Linked DNA regions of Cohaesibacter sp. ES.047. The protein of the gene in region 1 interacts with the protein of each later gene in a pairwise test. Links are inferred from orthologs where the notes say so. Each region holds a gene or a part of one and is shown in the gene's direction. Other genes may lie near its edges.

What was found.
Region 2: the proteins of nifS (region 1) and CPH65_RS05120 interact in binary tests that used the Escherichia coli proteins (3 or more experiments, as listed by UniProt). The link is inferred for Cohaesibacter sp. ES.047 from one-to-one orthologs.

What each region holds. Positions count from the first base shown.
Region 1 is NZ_LT907844.1:3,485,817-3,495,345, forward strand. The notes cover bases 4,191-7,018. They hold nifS (cysteine desulfurase NifS), read left to right. Parts: upstream 4,191-4,914; coding sequence 4,915-6,123; downstream 6,124-7,018. Other genes in these bases: nifU (Fe-S cluster assembly protein NifU), read left to right, coding at 4,191-4,901; nifV (homocitrate synthase), read left to right, coding at 6,195-7,018. Also shown: nitrogenase iron-molybdenum cofactor biosynthesis protein NifN, read left to right, coding at 1-1,377; CPH65_RS15895 (NifB/NifX family molybdenum-iron cluster-binding protein), read left to right, coding at 1,331-1,825; CPH65_RS15900 (NifX-associated nitrogen fixation protein), read left to right, coding at 1,829-2,311; CPH65_RS15905 (CCE_0567 family metalloprotein), read left to right, coding at 2,339-2,554; fdxB (ferredoxin III, nif-specific), read left to right, coding at 2,556-2,903; CPH65_RS15915 (ferredoxin), read left to right, coding at 2,937-3,272; CPH65_RS15920 (iron-sulfur cluster assembly accessory protein), read left to right, coding at 3,533-3,856; more of nifU, read left to right, coding at 3,924-4,190; more of nifV, read left to right, coding at 7,019-7,373; cysE (serine O-acetyltransferase), read left to right, coding at 7,319-8,101; CPH65_RS15945 (hypothetical protein), read left to right, coding at 8,094-8,642; nitrogenase-stabilizing/protective protein NifW, read left to right, coding at 8,639-8,953; CPH65_RS15955 (nitrogen fixation protein NifZ), read left to right, coding at 8,962-9,471; nitrogen fixation protein NifM, read left to right, coding at 9,468-9,529. UniProt on the Escherichia coli protein: Master enzyme that delivers sulfur to a number of partners involved in Fe-S cluster assembly, tRNA modification or cofactor biosynthesis. Catalyzes the removal of elemental sulfur from cysteine to produce alanine.
Region 2 is NZ_LT907844.1:1,149,441-1,159,087, reverse strand. The notes cover bases 2,355-5,300. They hold CPH65_RS05120 (sulfurtransferase TusA family protein), read left to right. Parts: upstream 2,355-3,691; coding sequence 3,692-3,910; downstream 3,911-5,300. Other genes in these bases: CPH65_RS05115 (D-alanyl-D-alanine carboxypeptidase family protein), read right to left, coding at 3,944-5,113; CPH65_RS05125 (DUF924 family protein), read right to left, coding at 3,010-3,549; CPH65_RS05130 (GNAT family N-acetyltransferase), read right to left, coding at 2,355-2,578. Also shown: CPH65_RS05140 (DUF3772 domain-containing protein), read left to right, coding at 1-985; CPH65_RS05135 (CAP domain-containing protein), read left to right, coding at 978-1,559; more of CPH65_RS05130, read right to left, coding at 1,526-2,354; CPH65_RS05110 (M20 aminoacylase family protein), read left to right, coding at 5,417-6,583; CPH65_RS05105 (sulfite exporter TauE/SafE family protein), read left to right, coding at 6,642-7,409; CPH65_RS05100 (glucan biosynthesis protein), read left to right, coding at 7,856-9,412; CPH65_RS23745 (hypothetical protein), read left to right, coding at 9,475-9,647. UniProt on the Escherichia coli protein: Sulfur carrier protein involved in sulfur trafficking in the cell. Part of a sulfur-relay system required for 2-thiolation during synthesis of 2-thiouridine of the modified wobble base 5-methylaminomethyl-2-thiouridine (mnm(5)s(2)U) in tRNA.

The sequences.
Region 1 (9,529 bases):
CCGCTCAAGACCAGCAGCACGATGGGGGCATCGCTGGCCTTCCTTGGCATCCGCAATGCCATGTCCATGCTGCACGGCGCGCAAGGCTGCACTGCCTATGGCAAGATTTTTCTCATCGGCCATTTCCGCGAACCGGTCCCGCTGCAGACCACGGCCATGGATCAGGTCAGCACCGTCATGGGTGCTGATGACAATGTGGTCGAGGGACTCAAGACCATTTGCGACAAGTTCGCGCCTTCCCTGATCGGTGTTCCGACCACCGGCCTGTCCGAGACCCAAGGCTCAGATGTCGGCGGCGCTGTCGCTACCTTCCGCAAAAACCATCCCGAATGTGCGGCTACAGCGGTCATTCCGGTCGAGACGCCTGACTATGCCGGGTCGCTTGAGACCGGTTTTGCCAAGGCAGTCTGCGAAATGATCAATCGGCTCGTCCCCGAGGCCGAGGAAAAGGGCGGTGTGGCCTCCAATCGGCAGGTCAATATTCTCGTCAATGCAACGATGACGCCCGGCGACATTGAAGAGCTGAAGGAGCTGGTCGAGGCCTTCGGGTTGATCCCGCTCGTCATTCCCGATCTTTCAACCAGCCTTGACGGACATCTCAATGAGCGGGACTACAATCCTCTGACCACCGGCGGCACCTGTGTCGGTGACTTCGAGATCCTCTACAAAGCGTGCGCCACGCTCGTCATCGGCAGCAGCATGTGTGCAGCGGCTGATCTCCTGACCGAGCGCACTGGCGTACCAAGCCATCAATTCGGCCATTTGTTCGGCCTTGACAGGGTCGACCAGTTCATCCATCTGCTACACACGCTTTCCGGCCAGCCGGTGCCTGCGCGCATCGAACGCCAGCGCAAGCAATTGCAGGACGCCATGCTCGATACCCATTTTCACATTGGCATGACCCGCACTGCTGTGGCCGGTGACCCCGACTTGTTGTCAGCCTTCGGGGATTTGCTCGCAGGCATGGGGGCGGAGATGACGACGGCCATCGCGCCATCCAATGCGTCCAGCCTTGCTTCTTTGCCAGCAAAGGCTGTCAAAATAGGCGATCTTGAAGAACTGGAAAAATTCGCAAGGGAAGAAGGGGCCGAAATAGTCATCGGCAATGCCCATTGCGCGGCCAGTGCAAAGCGGCTCGGCCTGCCGCTGCTCAGGGCAGGCTTCCCGCAGTTCGACCGGTTCGGGGCCGCAGCGCGCGTCTGGATTGGCTATCGCGGTAGCCGCCAGACCCTGTTCGAACTCGCCAATCTGCTTGTCGAGGCCGATCACGATGCCGTTGAGCCCTACAGATCCATCTACTCGCAAATTCAAGACATGGAAGGTGAAACCCATGGGCCAGATCGCTCGCACGTTGACCTTGCACGACAGCACCATTGAGGACGACTTCTCGGGTCGGGCGCTCAAGGTTGCCTTCGCAACAACCGATCAGAAGCATGTCGATCAGCATTTCGGCACCTGCGAGTTTCTTTCGGTCTATCTGGTGACACGGGACGAGGCCCACTTCCACCAGACGGTCGGGTTTGAAGAGGCACAAATGGACGGCACTGAGGACAAGCTCGATGTTCGCCTCAAGGCATTGGAAGATTGTGCAGCCGTCTATTGCCGAGCGGTTGGTGCCTCGGCCATTGCCCAGCTCAAGCAGATCAGGGTTCAGCCGGTCAAGGTGGCTGACGGCACACCGATCAAGGCCCAACTGGCGCTGCTTCAGGATGAACTCAGGGGCGATCCGTCCTTCTGGATCCTGCGGGCGCTTAATGCCGTGAATGACGCCCGCAACGACCCGGCGCGGTTCGACGATATGGAAATGGAAGGTTGGAGTGAGTGAGACATGATACTTGATCTGGAAGACGAGCTGGTTGTCACCAAGGATGACCCCGCATTGAAACACCCGATTGTCGGCGAAATCATCCGCCAGATGCGTGCCATCGATGCTTATGGCGTGTGGGACAACGCGGGCGAGAATGAAATCATTGATCCTTTTGTCATGACCAAGGAAAGAAAGCGTCAGGTGCCCATTATCGGCGATCCCGACGAAGAGGTCATCGCTCGCGTTAAGGCCTGGTACAACGCCTTGGCCGTCTCAATCGAGGGCAAGACCGGCCTGATGGCGGTGCCGATCATCAACATCAGTCACGAAGGCTTCGGCCGCGCTCTCATCGCGGTCGGCAAGCTGATCGTCGTCGACAGGAACCTCAGAGACGTGCATCGCTTCGGCTTCAAATCGCTTGATCTCATGCAGGACGAGGCGGGCAAAATCATCGACAAGGCCGCCGCCCTTGTCGAGGCCCACCGCGACGTCGCCAAGCTGTAACAAAGCCAAACCCAAAGGACCAAAGCTATGGATGAAGCAGATCTGAAGGCGCTCACCAAAGCCGCCAGAAAAGCCAAGCGCATCGCCTCGGAAAAGGCGATGGAGTTGCATGATCTCGTGGAGGATCGCCTCCCGGCCGCCTATGAGGATCTTCCGTCGATCGCAGAAGACACCTATGCCGCCTGCAAGGCATGGGCCGATGCGGAGAGCGCACTCAAACAGGCAGAAGCGAAGGGAGCATAAGATGGCTGAAGTGGTTGGATTGACCCTTGGTGGAGCGGAATGGACGCCCCAGTTCGTGGAGACGCTCGATGCCAAGAAATGCATCGGCTGTGGCCGCTGTTTCCGGGTCTGCTCGCGGGATGTCTTCGAACTGGTCGAGCGCGAAAGCCTCAATCTCGATGACGACAGTGATGACGAATTCGAAGATGATGATCCATTTGGCGATGACGACGACGATGATGACGGCTTTTCCGATGACACCAGCATGGTGATGTCGCTCAAGAACCGCGATGATTGTATCGGATGCGAAGCCTGCTCCAAGATCTGCCCCAAGGGTTGCTTCTCGCACATGACCGCAGATGCGGCCTGACAATCATCCCCCATTTCGCATAAGGAGGCCTTCATGGCTGGCAAACCCGAAAAGCATGTGTTCGTCTGCATCCAGCAACACCCCGATGGACATCCGTTCGGCAGTTGTTCGGAAGACAAGGCTCAGGACATCTATACCAAGTTCAACACCGAAGTGATCAAGCGCGATCTGGGCGGCAAGGTGCAGGTTACCGGCACCTCCTGTCAGGGTGGACCGTGCAAGGCCGGTCCCAGCGTTCTGGTTTATCCCGAAGGCGTCAAATATCAAAGCATCAAGACCCAGGAAGCCATTGAAGCAATCTTCAACGAGCATCTGATCGGGGGCGAGCCGGTCGAGCGCCTCAAGGTGCCGGAAGACATCTGGTCTTGAGCAGCCCAATCGAAGCAAAAGAAAGCCGCCTTTTGAGGCGGCTTTTTTGTTGGCATTTGTAAGCCTTGCTATCCGATCTCAAGGGGAGGTTTGGGTGTGACAATGTCGGCTTTACGACAAAGAAATCAGATCGCCTGAAAGTGGCGAAATGAAAATTAGATTATTTAATTCAATGGAATAGAAGGAACGTTGCGGGCTGGCACGGCTCTTGCAAATTTCTGATCAACCAACAGTTTGGACAGTTTGCAAGGGTGAGAATGATGCTGACAGTGACACAGAATGCTCAGGAAGTTCTTCAACGGTTGATGGACAATTCGGACAAGCCGCTGGCTGGATTGCGCATCGCCGCAGTCAATGGCGGGTGCGCCGGATTGCAATATCGTCTCGATCTGGTGACTGGTCCCGAAGAAGGGGATCATCTCGTGGAGAGCGGTTCCATCAAGCTCTTTATCGTTCCGGACAACGCAGAAATGCTCATCGGTACGGTGATCGATTTTGCTGAAAGTCTCGAAGGCTCCGGCTTCACCTTCGCCAATCCGAACGCCGCGTCCAAATGCTCCTGTGGCAAGAGCTTTGCTGCCTGATTTCATCCCTGACTGGATCCAAGCCAAGACCAAACAAGATAACGCCGAACCGAGGACAAAGAGAGACATGTGGGACTATTCGGAGACCGTCAAGGAACATTTCTACAATCCGCGCAACGCAGGCGCCGTGGACGGGGCCAATGCGACCGGCGATGTGGGCTCCCTGTCTTGCGGTGATGCGTTGCGGCTGACACTACGGGTCAACCAAGCCACCGGCGTTATCGAGGACGCAGGCTTTCAGACCTTTGGCTGCGGTTCGGCGATTGCCTCGTCATCTGCGCTCACCGAAATTATCAAGGGCATGACGGTTGATCAGGCGCTATCGGTATCCAATCAGGACATCGCCGACTATCTCGATGGTCTGCCGCCGGAGAAGATGCATTGCTCGGTCATGGGCCGCGAAGCGCTTCAGGCCGCTGTCGCCAACTACCATGGCGAGGAATGGAAAGACGATCATGAGGAAGGGGCGTTGATCTGTAAATGCTTCGCCGTTGATGAAGTGCTGATCGAGGAAACCGTCCGTGCCAATGGCCTCAGCACAGTCGAGGAAGTTGCCCATTACACCAAGGCCGGCGGGGGCTGCGCCTCCTGCCATGAGGGCATTGAGGACATCCTGACCCGCGTGATGGCCGAACAGGGCGAAAGCTTCAATCCCGAGAATGCAGCCAAACCCATTGTCGCCGCAACTCCAGAGGCGCTGGTATCCGGCATGACCGGAGTTCAGCGCATCAAGAAGATCGATGAGGTGATCGACAGCATGCGCCCAATGCTGCAGGCCGACAATGGCGACGTGGAGCTGGTCGAGGTCATGGACGAAAAGATCTTCGTCAACATGAAGGGTGCCTGTGTCGGTTGTCAGCTCGCCTCGGTGACGCTCAACGGCATTCAGGAAAAACTGGTTGAGGAACTGGGCGAGTTCGTTCGTGTCCTCCCGGCCAGCCAGATGAAGAAGGTCGCTGCAAGGAAAGCTGCCGCGGAGTCCGCTGCATCTATGCCTGCGGCATCGGGCAAAATCATGCCCGTTAGCGAACTGTTGAAAGCGTAAGGGAGGGATCACCATGCAAGGCATCTATCTTGATAACAACGCCACCACTCAGGTCGATCCGGCCGTCGTTGACGCCATGCTGCCCTATTTCACCGAGCAGTTCGGTAACCCTTCCAGCATGCACCAGTTTGGCAACAAGGTTGGCCGCGCGCTGAAAACCGCCCGCTCGCAGGTGCAAAGCCTGATCGGCGCGGCCCACGACAGTGAAATCATCTTCACCTCCTGCGGCACCGAGTCCGACAGCACCGCAATTCTCTCGGCGTTGAAGGCGCAACCGGCCCGCCGCGAAATCATCACGACCAATGTGGAGCACCCGGCCGTGCTGGCGCTCTGCGAAAGCCTCGAGAAAGACGGCTACATCGTTCACTATCTCAAGGTGGACATGAAGGGTCGTCTCAATCTTGGCGAATTCAAAAAATTGTTGTCTGACAAGGTGGCGATTGTCTCCATCATGTGGGCCAACAACGAAACCGGCACGCTCTTCCCAATCGAGAAGATGGCCCAGATGGCCTATGATGCCGGTGTCATGTTTCACACCGATGCCGTGCAGGCAGTGGGCAAAATCCCTATTGACCTGAAGAAAACGCCCATCGACATGCTATCCTTGTCTGGCCACAAGCTGCATGCGCCCAAAGGCATCGGTGTGTTGTATTTGCGCCGCGGAACCCGCTTTCGTCCGCTCCTCAGGGGAGGCCATCAGGAGCGGGGGCGTCGCGCGGGGACTGAAGCCGCCCCGAGTATTGTTGCTCTTGGCAAGGCTGCCGAACTCTCCCAGCTCTATATGGACGAGGAACAGACACGCGTCCGCGCCATGCGCGACCGTCTTGAAGAGGGCATTCTTGAGGCCGTCTCCCATTGCTTCGTGACGGGGGATGCCGACAATCGCCTTCCCAACACCTGCAACATCGCCTTTGAATTCATTGAAGGGGAAGCAATCCTGATGCTGCTCAACAAGCTGGGGATTGCAGCGTCTTCCGGCTCGGCGTGCACATCGGGATCGCTCGAACCTTCCCATGTTATGCGCGCGATGGATATTCCCTACACCGCCGCGCACGGCTCCATCCGCTTCTCGCTATCGCGCTACAACACCATGAGTGAAATCGAGACCGTCATCGAAGCCGTGCCGCCGATCATCGCCCAGTTGCGCAAGCTTTCTCCCTATTGGAGTGAAAACGGCCCTGTCACCAATCCCGAACAGGCTTTTAATCCTGCCTACGCTTGATGGCCTGCCTACGCCTGATGGCCAGTCTACGTCTGATGGCTAGAAAACCGATTGCTCGAAAGGAGCGTGCCATGCTTGTTAATCGCCCCATCATTATTGACGACACGACCTTGCGTGATGGTGAACAGACGGCTGGCGTGGCGTTCAAGCGGCGCGAGAAATGCGAAATTGCTCGTGAACTTGTTGCCTCCGGTGTACCCGAGCTTGAAATCGGCATTCCGGCAATGGGCGAGGATGAGCGAGATACGATCCGCGCGATCACATCGATGAACCTGAAGGCCCGGACAATCGTCTGGTGCCGCATGAGCGAAGGGGATCTTGCCGCCGCCTGTAATCTGGGCGTCGACATGATCGATCTGTCGATGCCCATGTCAGACCAGCAGATCAGCTCAAAGCTGGGGCGCGATCGGGCCTATGTCCTCAAACAGATCGCCTATATGGTTCCCAAAGCGCTCGACGAAGGCTTTGAAGTGCTGGTAGGCGGGGAGGATTCCTCCCGGGCCGATCTCGATTTCGTGCTTGAGGTTCTCGAGGCTGCTGAACGGGCAGGGGCCAAGCGCTTCCGTTTCGCTGATACAGTCGGCATCCTTGAGCCTTTCGCAACAATTGAGATATTCCGCACCCTTGGTGCCAATTCCGGCCTTGAGCTTGAGATGCATGCCCACGATGACTACGGCCTCGCGACAGCCAACAGTCTCGCCGCAGCGCTCGGTGGCGCGACCCATGTGAACACCACGGTCAATGGGCTTGGCGAGCGGGCGGGCAATGCCTCCCTAGAGGAGTTCGTTACTGCCGGGCGCAATCTCTATGGGTTTGAAACCGGTGTTGATCAGCGTAGCCTCAACGCCCTTTCCGGAATGGTTGCCAAAGCATCTGGTCGTCCCGTGCCCTTGCAGAAAAGCCTTGTCGGTTCGAGTGTCTTCACGCACGAAAGCGGAATTCACATTGATGGCCTGATAAAAGACAAACTGAACTATCAAGGTGTCGATCCGGAGTGGTTCGGCCGCAAGCATGAACTCGTTCTAGGCAAGCATTCCGGGACCAAGGCAGTTCAGCATGTCTATGGCCAACTCGGCATCGCGCTCACGCTGGCCGAGGCCATGGACCTGATCCCTCACGTGCGGCGCTTTGCCGAAGCCTACAAGAGGGCTCCGGACCTCGACGATCTCATCGCCCTTCATCGCAATCTTGACGAATGCCTTACAGAGGAGGGCAGCGCCGAGCTGGCCCTAGAGGAGGGGGGGGCGTGAGTCTGATCATCGCCATTCGTCAGGACATCCAATGCGTGTTCGAGCGGGATCCGGCCGCGCGATCCTTCTTCGAGATTGCCACGATCTATCCCGGTGTCCATGCCTTGATCTGGTATCGTATCGCCAACCGGCTCTGGCACGCCAATTGGCGTTACGGCGCGCGGTTCTTGTCATGGTTCGCGCGCTTTCTCACCAACGTTGACATTCATCCTGGCGCGACCATCGGCAAACGCCTTTTCATCGATCATGGGGCCGGTGTCGTGATCGGCGAAACAGCCGAAGTCGGTGACGGGGTGACCCTCTATCACGGGGTCACTCTGGGGGGGACGACCTGGAACAAGGGAAAACGGCATCCGACGCTGGACGACAATGTGATTGTCGGCGCCGGTGCTAAGATACTCGGCGCGGTGCGCATCGGCTGCAATGCGAAGGTCGGTGCAAATTCGGTTGTCGTCGGTAATGTTCCTTCGGGTGCCACCGTCGTCGGTGTGCCGGGCAGCATCGTGCGCCGCAAGGACAAGGTGTCTTATCTCGATCCCCACGGCATCGATCTCAACCATCACCTTATCCCCGACCCGGTTTCTGACGCCATCGCTTGCCTGATCAAGCGGGTTGAAACCCTCGAAGCTGCGCTCAACGAAGAGAAAGATGACGATTGCGACGTTTGCGATGCAGCCGATGTCTGCGAGCCGGACGCAGACCTCTTGCGGGAGGCCGCCAATGCTTGAGACAGCCCCATCCGCACAAACTGCGCGGGATCTGCTCGATTTCGAAAGCGGTGCGCTCTATTTCGATGAGGCTCCCGAACCGATTGTCGCCGCCCTGCTGGACAAGGCGAGCAACGCTGCAACTGCATCGGATCGCGTCGCGGCGCTGGGAGATGCCCAAAGATTGGCACCCCAAGACCTCAATGTCATCGTGGCGCTCTACCGCCATCACTATTTTCTGCAAGCCTTCGAAGAGGCTCTGGTTATCGCAGATCTTGCCATGAGGGAAGCAGGCAAGCGGCTCAACGTCGCCGCCGACTGGCGTCTGTTGACCGTGGATGATGTGAACCGGACAAGCGGTGAGGCAATGCCAATGCTGCGCTTCTATCTCTGGGCGCTCAAGGGCCGGGCCTATCTGCTGATGCGCCTTGGTCGCTTTGAAGAGGCGCTCGGCCCCCTTGAGAAACTGATCGAACTCGACCATGCCAACCGGCTGAATTGCAAACCATTGCTCGCCCTGACCCGCGAGAGGTTGTTGGATCTTGAAGGAGACATACGATGAGAAATGAAGAGCTGGAATCCGAAATCGACGATCTGAGCAGCGCAGAGGAATTTCTGGACTATTTCGACATCGACTTTGATCCTCATGTCGTCATGGTCAATCGCCTGCACATCCTGCAGCGGTTTCATGACTATCTCACTATCGATCACGAAGGGCCGGTCAACGCCGAGTCCTGGTGGGATTACTACACCCGCAATCTCAAACAGGCCTATCAGGATTTTGTCGAATCCGATGCCCTCACGGAGAAGGTGTTTAAAGTCTTCCAGCCCGCCAAACCCGCCTTTGTACCCCTTGAAGATTTGTTGAAATAGTTGAACCGATGATCGAAAGCCAGCCCCCAGAACGATTTGAATATGGTGACGTGGTCCGTGTGACGCGCAATGTGCGCAATGATGGCACCTATCCCGGAGCCAAAACCGGAACGCTCCTGATCCGGCGCGGCTCGACGGGCGTTGTGCGCGACATCGGAACCTTTTTGCAGGATCAGGTGATCTACACGATCCACTTTACCGATGAGGATCGGATCGTCGGGTGTCGCGACAAGGAACTGATCCCCGTGGATGCACCTTGGACGCCAAGCCGTTTTGAATTCAGCGAAAAGGTTGTCGCGCGCATTCCTCTGGGCATTCAGGGTGAAGTCGTTGCGCGTGTCGGGGATCAGGGCGAAATCATCAAGGTTATTCGGGACGATGATGTCGTTGAAGCGCTTGGCAGTGTCGCCTATCACGTGCGCTTTCCGGGCCGCACATTGATGGTGCCCGAGAGCGCCCTGTCGCCTGACGATAGCGATGCACAAGGCACCGGCGGCGAGGGGGTACTGGAAGCATGAATGATGCCGGACTGTTGGCGCATCATCTTATGCGCGCCGCCCTCTCTCATTTCGAGTG
Region 2 (9,647 bases), 2.3 Mb from region 1 along the record:
TCAGTCGACAGACTTCCTGTCGTCCATGCGACGGGCGATTTTCAGCGTCGAGATCGGGGATCTGACCATTTCACCGATCGCGATTCTGGGCGCTCTGGCGGTCTTTTTCATCGCACTTGTGCTGGTCCGCAGCGTCCAGCGCTGGATGGAGCGCAGCCTGCTGCCCGCGACCAATCTCGATACGGGCCTCAAGAACTCGATACAGACAAGCGTCGGCTATATCGGCTTCATTGTCGCTGCCATGCTGGCCTTTTCCTATATGGGACTGGATCTCTCCAATATCGCCCTTGTCGCTGGTGCGCTCTCGGTTGGTATCGGTTTTGGCTTGCAGAGCATCGTCAACAACTTCGTCTCCGGCCTCATCCTTCTGGTTGAGCGACCGATCAAAACCGGCGACTGGGTAGTTGTTGGCGAGCATCAGGGCTTTGTTCAGAAGATCTCGGTGCGCGCAACCAAGATCGAGACCTTCGACCGGGCCACGGTCATCCTGCCCAACTCCGAACTGATCTCGAACCGGGTGATGAACTGGATGCACAACGGGGCCATGGGGCGCATCGTCGTGCCGGTCGGGGTATCCTATGACGCGGACCCGGAACAGGTGCGGGAAATCCTCAAGCGCGTGGCGAACGAGTCTCCTCTTGTGGCCAGCTACCCCGAACCGGATGTATACTTCCTCAACTTCGGCGACTCCTCACTCGATTTCGATGTCCGCTGCTATGTCCACGATGTGCTGACATCCCTCGTCACATCAAGCGAATTGCGCTTTGAGATTTTCAAGGCTCTCAAGGAAGCAGGGATCGAGATTCCCTACCCGCAGAGAGATGTGCATATCCGTTCGGTCTCCTCACCGAACCTCGACAAACAACTTGCCTTGTCTCCCGATGAAGCGCAGGAAACCCGCGAACCAGCCGCCCCGCGACAGGACGAAGTCGACCTGCCCGGCGCATCACAAGGCGTGGATGAAGGACCCGGTCAAAATGCTTAAGTCACTGACAAAAACTCTCGTGCTTGCTGGCCTTGTCGGTGCGCTGCTCACCGCCTGCACCAGCGGGCCGGATTTGCAGACACCGGCCATGTACGAGCGCCTCAACAAGGACAACGCCAAGGTTGATCCGCAGGCCGCGCTCGAACTCGTCAACGCCTATCGCAAGCGCAATGGTCTTGGCACACTGACCCTGAGCCCAAGGCTGGCCGCGGCCGCACAGGAACAGTCGGACGCCATGGCCAGCAGCGGGCGCGTCGATCATGCATTGAGCAAGAACCAGACTTTGATAAAACGTCTTGGTCGCGCAGGCTATGATCCCGTTCTGGCCACCGAGAATATCGGCGCTGGCTACTGGAGCCTTGCGGAAGCCTTTTCCGGCTGGCGGGATTCCCGGCGGCATAATCTCAACATGCTCAAGAAGGGCGTGACCGAGATGGGTATCGCGACAAGTTATCGGGAAAATGTGAAATACAAGGTGTTCTGGACACTTATCCTGGCCAAGCCCGACGAGCCGCCCATATCTCAGGCGGTCTCAACCGATCAGCCTCGGCCCAACACCTTTTTCGCCCAGTAACGCGCTTTATCCTTCAGCAGGATAGAGGCACGCAGGCTTTGAGCCGCCGCGATGCCGTGGCTGTTCAGTGGCACGTAAAGCCGGCCAAAACTGCGCCGACCCGACCAGATATGCTCGGCCACCGGATGGCCGGCATCGGCTAGGCTGTCGACATAATCGATGGTGTCATCCCGCAGCGCTTCCTGACTGACATGCATCAACACATGCACCCCCGGAGAGAACCGCTTGTAGACCTCGTCCATGCCGGTTTTCCAGGTAAAAAGACCCCGACCAGCACGAAGCGATATCAGCCCGGCGATGCACTTGTCATCAAGCATCATCAGATCGATCTGACCAAGGCCGTCACGGATCATGGCGGGCATGAAGCTCTCCACAAAGGTCCGCGATCCATGATCAACCGCCAGAGCGGTTCCGCTCTTGGCTTTCCAGCCAGAGGCTTCGGTCCGCAGAAACACATCCATGGCTTCGGTCAGATCAAGATCGCCGCGAGTCGAGCGGAAGTGCACCTGTCCAAGCTCGGAAAGCCGGCGCAACTGTCGTCCTGTCGTCTTACGCTTGTTGCGGCTGAGCGACAGTCCCGCATATTCACCGTCAGGCTCGTCCGGATTGATCTGGGCATCCAGAAAAGCCCGCTGATGCTCGTGAGACGATAGCAACAGACGTGAAATATCCCGGTCCAGCCGGTCACTGAGCCAACTGGAAAGCCAGCCACGCTCTTGCGCCTCCAGCGGGAAATAGGGCCAGACGATGACATCAGCGCCGGAGGCATCAGCCATGCGATCAAGAGCATTGCAAAACGCCGCTTCCGTTCGCGTCCAGTCGCCAGCGGCTAGGGTGTGGGATGAGAAACCAGCCCCCAGAGGTGCTGTTCCGTGCGCCAGAAAGGTCGCAATCTTGGCCCCGAGAGAGGGAAGCAAGCGTTTCACGTCCCAGGCAAAGTCGTAGCCCTGCTCACTGATGGCATGGAGCGGCCCCGGACGGAGCCGACCTTCACTCGCACGCACGAATGCTTCATGCATGAATGGATTATCGAACTGATCCACTATGCTTGTGCTTTGCAGGTCACTGCCTGTCAGAGATATGTCCGACCGTAAGAGCATTGCATCCACGCGTTTGAAGCATCACAACTGCGACATCATGGCCACCAAGAGGTTGAAAGACCGTGATGACCTTGAGGACCAATATACGCGTTTTTATGGATCAACGAGCAACTAGCTATGGTGTTGGTTAACATCAGCCCGCCAACAGGGCAGCATGAGCCACCCCGTCAAGCCGCACAAGACTTGCCTCCAGCGGCCATTGACGCCGAAAAGTAATTAAAATTGGCTCTTTTCTGTCAATCCTAGACAAAACACCGGTCGCGTGAACAACCGTCTACAGGTTGGTAACCATGATTGCAAAAATCCCCACAGCGACCAATCTGCACACAGGCTTTTCGCCTCAAGGGCCTTCAGCCCGCGAACCCGCCCTCATCGAGAAAAGCCTGTTCCTCGGGTGTGGTCCGGCGCCCCAGCACATGATTGCGATGGGGAAAGCGTCCGAAGCGCTCAATGATATCAAGATGGATCTGGGCGTAGCGCACGCTTTCCTCCAGCTCGAGCCGCTTCATCCATTTCAGACAATTCTCCTGCTCGCCGAGATCCTCGGCATGCATCATGGGCATGACAGCGAACTGCTTCTGATGAACCGACAACGCATCCCAGTCCGGATGCTTCACAAGCTTGTGCGAGAGCCTCAAGGCCTCGTCGTCCGATGTGAAGGCAAGAGCCGAATTGCGAAATACATTGCGAGAGAACTGATCAAGCACGATGATCAGAGCGAGCAGCCCTTGCGCGCTGGCCTCCCAATGGGCCAACTGACCGGCTCTGGCCGCATCCATCACAGAACCGAACCGGTCACTGATCTGCTCGTCAAAAGCCGGATCTTTGGTAAACCACATTTCCGGGTCCGCGGAAAACCAGAAATCAAGAACATCATTCGCTTCAGTCACACAAAACTCCTTGTTCAAATGGGCTGGATCATCGCACGCTTTGGTGCATCCTCACATATCCCGTTGAAGAAGAAAAGTGGAGCCGCTAAACAGGGCTATCAGACACCACGATCTGTCATGTTTACCAAGCGGACGCCCCATCATGCAGGAACTCGATCTCTCCGGCCTCAAATGCCCCTTGCCCGTCTTGCGGACCCAAAAGGCACTGACCGGGCTTGAAACAGGAGACCAGATCACCGTCGTCACCACGGACCCCTTGGCGACGCTCGACCTGCCTCACTTTTGCGCTGAAAAGGGCCACCGCCTGCTATCGCAGGAGACCACGGGCGAAAAGGTGCATTTCATCATCGAAAAAGGCTAGCTCAAACGGCCGGCCCAATCGCACAGCAATCGCTCACGGCTTGGGACGCGGCAAGCGGGAAAGCGAGATGACCTTGCCCTTTTTCGACTTGGCAATGAACCCGCTTTTCTCGACCGGAGCAGAGATCGGCAGCGAAACCAATTGCACCGGCAATTTGATCTTTCGTTTCGGAATGCCCGCACGCACCTGCACAGGATCCATCAACTTGAATCGCGGCGACAGATAGCTTTTGGTGAAATTGATCTTGCCCACCCATTTCGGCTGACCGTTGGGGCAGATCTCGCTGCGCAGATCGTCCGCTCGGCTGATCGGGCCAAAGGCCGCCGTGTTGGTCACAGGCACGCCCCGCCCGGATGCCATGTCAGTACGGGTGAACCCTTGTGTGAGCAGGAAGGCGGCTGTCTCCGCCCGCCACTGCGAGTTCGGAGCACCGAGCACCACGGCAACCAGCTGCCGCCCGCCCCGTTCGGCGGCCGCAACGATATTGTAGCCTGATGCGCAAACAAATCCGGTCTTCATGCCATTGGCCCCACGATAGGTCTCGAGCAGGCTGTTGTAGGATTTGAGCACGCGCTTGCCATGCCGAATGGCCGGAATGCGAAACAGAGACCGATGTTGCGGATATTCCAACAGAATATGGCGTGTCAGCACCGCCATGTCCCGCGCTGAAGTCGTCTGACCGGACATATAAAGCCCGTTGGCATTGATAAAGTGGGATGCCCGCATGCCCAGCCGCGCCGCTTCCCTGTTCATTCTGCGCGCAAACTCTGGCTCCGAACCGGCAACCCGCTCACCGAGCGCTGCTGCGATATCGTTGGCCGATTTCACCAGCACCATTTTCAAGGCATTGCCGACCGTCAATTGCGTCCCCACCTTGAACCCCATTTTCGACGGCGGATAGGCGAGCGCATGGGCAGAGACCGTCACGATGCTGTCTTCGGAAATCTCACCGGCCTCGATGGCGCGAAAGGTGACATAGGCAGTCATCAGCTTGGTCAGGGACGCGGGATACCATTTCTGATTTCCCTTCTGGTGAAACAGCACCTTGCCCGTGTTCACATCCATCAAAAGGAGCGGGCGAGGCAACAGGGTCAAATCCTGTGTCGGCTTTGCAGCCTTCTGGGCAGCCAGCGCCTCACCGGATGCCATCACCGCGAGAAAAACCGCTAGCATTCCAAGTCGGACCGCGCTCGTCTTGAGCATGAAACGGCACTCTTTCAGGAAAGACATGGCAAACATGGAGGACCCGCCTCTGGACAATAACTGGTTAAAGGAACCCAACCTCTCTACCTGATGCGCCGGACATGGACAAGCCTGAAGGCCATGCGGTGAGCAATCAAATTATTGCAACCGCCATCTGGACAGGGACGACACCGCACAACAATTGGTCTTGCCGACGTGCGAACGGCAAATTAAGCTGCAGCCAAACTCCAAGGGCAGGTCGATTGTCACCAGATCCAACGACCGCCCCCTACCCCGTTCCTCTAGCAGCAACAGGCCGACTTCATGCCGATTGTCAATCGCATCGCCGACTTTCACGACGAGATGACCAAGGTTCGACGGGACCTTCATCAACAGCCAGAGCTCATGTTCGATGTGCCCCTGACCGTCCAGCGCATCGTGAAGGAACTCAAGAGCTACGGTATCGACGACATCACCACCGGGGTGGGAAAAAGCGGCATCGTGGCGGTGATCGAGGGCAAAACCAACAAATCGGGCAAGACGGTGGGCCTGCGCGCCGATATGGACGCCCTGCCATTACAGGAAACATCGGGCAAACCCTATGCCTCCACGGTCGCGGGTGTCATGCACGCCTGTGGTCATGATGGCCATACCACCATGCTGCTCGCCGCCGCAAAATATTTGCAGGAAAGCCGCAACTTCGACGGCAAGGTCGTGTTGATCTTCCAACCCGCGGAGGAAGGCGGCGGCGGAGCGCGCGAAATGATCAATGACGGCCTCATCAGCCGCTGGGGCATTGATGAGGTCTATGGCATGCACAACTGGCCCGAACTCGACCTTGGCACCTTTGCCATCTGCAAGGGCGCGCTCATGGCATCCGCCGATCGCATCTTGATCGACGTCGAGGGCAAGGGTGGCCATGCAGCCAAACCCCATCAGGGTGTCGACACGGTGGTCGTCATGGCGGCCATCATTCAGGCCGTGCAGACCCTTGTCAGCCGCAACACCGATCCGCAACAGGCGCTCGTCGTCTCCCTGTGTCACGTCAAGGCCGGCTTCACCGACAATGTGCTTCCCCAGACCGGCATGATCGAGGGAACCGTGCGCACCCTTGATCCCGATGTCCGCGATATGGCCGAACGTCGCCTCAAGGAAGTCGTGGAAGGCACCGCAGCGGTCTATGGCGCACACGCCACCCTGCACTACAAGCGCGACTATCCGGTCACCGTCAATCACGATGAACCGACAGAACGCGCAGCCGCAATCGCCCGCTCCATCGTGGGAGATGACAGGGTCGATGACACCTTTGTCCCTTCCATGGGTGCGGAGGACTTCTCCTTCATGCTTGAAGCCTGCCCCGGTGCCTTCATCTTTGTCGGCAACGGCCACAGCGCTCCCCTCCACCACCCCGATTATGACTTCAATGACGAGGTCATCCCCATCGGGGCTTCCTACTGGATTAAAACCGTCGAGGCCGCCCTGCCAGCCTGACCGACTTCATCTGTCTGATCAGCTTTAAGGATGGCCCCGGCAAGACCGAGGTGTTCCGTTGCTCGAAACTCTTCCTCTCTTTTCCGGAACGGGCCTTTCTGACACCGTCATCATCGGGTTGATTGTCGCCAGCTACTGCACTTCGGCCTTCACCGCAGCGTTCGGCATTGGCGGCGGCGTTGCCCTGCTGGCCCTGATGTCATCTTTCGTTCCGGTGGCCACGCTCATTCCGGTTCACGGAGTGATCCAGTTGGGGTCCAACGTCGGGCGCGCCCATCATCTGCGGGCGCATATCCTCTGGTCCTTTCTGGTCACCTTCGTGATTGGCACGATCATTGGCATTGCGATCGGCTCCCAGGTCGTCATCTCCCTGCCCGATGTCTTCCTCAAGATCTGCCTTGCGCTGTTCCTGCTCTACATCATCTGGGGACCCAAGCCGAAGCGCCTGAAGGGCGGCCCCATCATGGTGGCTCTCATGGGAGGCGTTACAGCCTTCGGTGCGATGTTCCTTGGTGCAACAGGCCCGCTGATTGCCGCCGTCGTCAGTGGTCAGTCGTCCGACCGACAAACCGTCGTGGCCACTCACGCGACCGCGATGTCGATCCAGCATGGCTTCAAGATTCTGGCGTTCGGTCTGGTCGGCTTCGCCTATCATTCATGGATTGCCCTGATGATCTGCATGATCATGTCAGGCTATGTCGGAACCCTGACCGGCGCGAGAGCCTTGCGTCACATGGATGAAAGCCTGTTCCGCAAGATTTTCAGGATCGTCCTCACCGCGCTTGCGCTTATCATGCTGTTAAAGGCTGCAAGAGACCTGCTCTAGCCAGCTGACGACCACATTTCCGCCACGGTTCTGCCACCGAAACCGCGCCCCTTCTGATCCGGAGCACGGTTGCCATCAATTGAGGGCGATTGTTTACACAGTCCTGATCGTCTCAAGAAGCTTGAGACTCCAACACTTATCGGACTTTTTTTCGACCCGTTGTTCCCCTCCGGTTCGCTTGATACACGCTCTTTCTCCCCTTGCCATTTTTCGTCTCAAATTTTACCCCACACTGCTGGCGAAAAGTATAAGTCACTAAATTCGTTCGAAAAACGCAAGCCTCCGGGCAACTGGACCGATATGCGCAATTCTACATAACCCTGACACGCAGGCCTCTGTAGTAACCGTACCGTTGGAACTTTCTGCCCCCGGATGCATTTGTTGTAAATCGATCTGTATTGGAATTGGGAACCACTTTCGAAATGCACATATCACGTCGGTTTTTTATGGCAGCAAGTGCCGCCACTGCGATCACGCCGCTATTTGCCTCCAGCGCCCTCCACGCCGAGGAAAAAGCCGCCGCCATGTCAGGTCAGCCCTTCAGTTTTGACAAACTGACCGAAGACATGCGCCTCAAGGCCGGCCAGGACTACAGCCCCCTAGAAAAGGTTGGCGGCTATCTCGGAGACCTGACCTATGACGCCTACAAGCTGATCAGGTACAACTCCGAAAAGGCGCTCTTCTCACATATCAAGAACAACAGCTTTCGCCTGCATGCCTTCCACATGGGCTGGCTTTTCCGATCTCCGGTGACGCTCTACGAAGTCTCGGATGGCGAAGCGACGCCGGTCATGTTCAACACCGATGATTTCATTTATGAGCGTGAGGCCCGAGAGTTGGTACCTGCCCATGAGCAGTTGCCCGGCATAGCCGGGTTCCGCCTGCACTATCCGCTCAACCGCCCGGACATCTTCGACGAACTTCTGGCCTTTCAGGGAGCCTCCTACTTCCGCGCCCTTGGTCGTGGCTCCATCTATGGTCTGTCCGCCCGCGGTCTTGCGATCAACACCGGCGGCTCCGAGCCGGAAGAATTCCCGGTCTTTACTCGTTTCTACGTTGAAAAGCCAACAGCGGGAGCCGAGACGGTCACCGTCTATGCGGCACTTGAAAGCGAATCCCTGACGGGAGCCTATCGCTTCGTCGTCAAGCCGGGTGAAAATACCGTGATGGAAACCACAGCGCGGCTCTTCCTGCGCGCCGACATCCCCCAACTGGGTATTGCGCCCCTGACTTCCATGTTCCTGTTTGCCGAGCGCAATCGCGACAAGTTCGATGACTTCCGCCCACAGGTTCATGACAGTGAAGGCCTTGTCATCAAAACCCGCGAGGGTGAACACATCTGGCGTCCTCTGTCGAACCCGCCCCATCTCGCCTCGAGCTACTTTGAGGTCAACTCACTTGAAGATTTTGGCCTCTATCAGCGCGACCGCGACTTTGAGAATTATCAGGACACTATGGCTCATTATGAACGGCGGCCGTCCCTCAAGGTCGAACCAGTCGGCGATTGGGGCAAGGGGAAGGTTCGCCTTGTGGAAATCCCCACCGACTTGGAGGTGAATGACAATATCGTCGCCTTCTGGCTGCCCGAGAATGGCGGCAAGGCCGGACAGACGTTCGAATTCACCTACCGCCTGCACTGGGGCGATCTACCGCCCGAAGCCGATGGTGATCTGGCTTATGTTCATGAAACAAGAGCAGGCAGCGGCGGCGTCTCGGGCGTTTCCAACGAAGACGGCTCGCGCAAATTCGTTATCGACTTCAAGGACGGCATAGCCGCAGGCCTGCCAACCTCGGCGCTCGAGGACGGTCTCAAGGCCAAAGCCCATGTTGAGAATGGCAAGATCATCTCCCAGACGCTTATCCCGATCCCCGACGAGGGTGTCTGGCGCCTCGTCCTTGATGTTAGTGCCGAACCGGAGGCCATTGTCGAGATGAATGCTCATCTCGCCGGCTTTGGCCGCCGGTTGTCTGAAACCTGGATCTACCAGTGGATCAACAAGTAATGTTGGTGTTTCCAGATCCCCCCAGTTCCCCAAAGTCAAGCACCCGAGAAGAGGAGAGACTGATGACCTTCCAAGACCTCACATCCGGCCCCTGCGCCCTGCCCAAAGCACCGATCTCCATGCCCACCCAGACGTTGGAACGGCTCCCCGGACAAACCAGAGAACAATCCCGTGCACCCAAACGGCTTCTGCTCCTCCGCTGGCTCCGTCTTGGCAGCCGCCGGTTGAGCCGAGA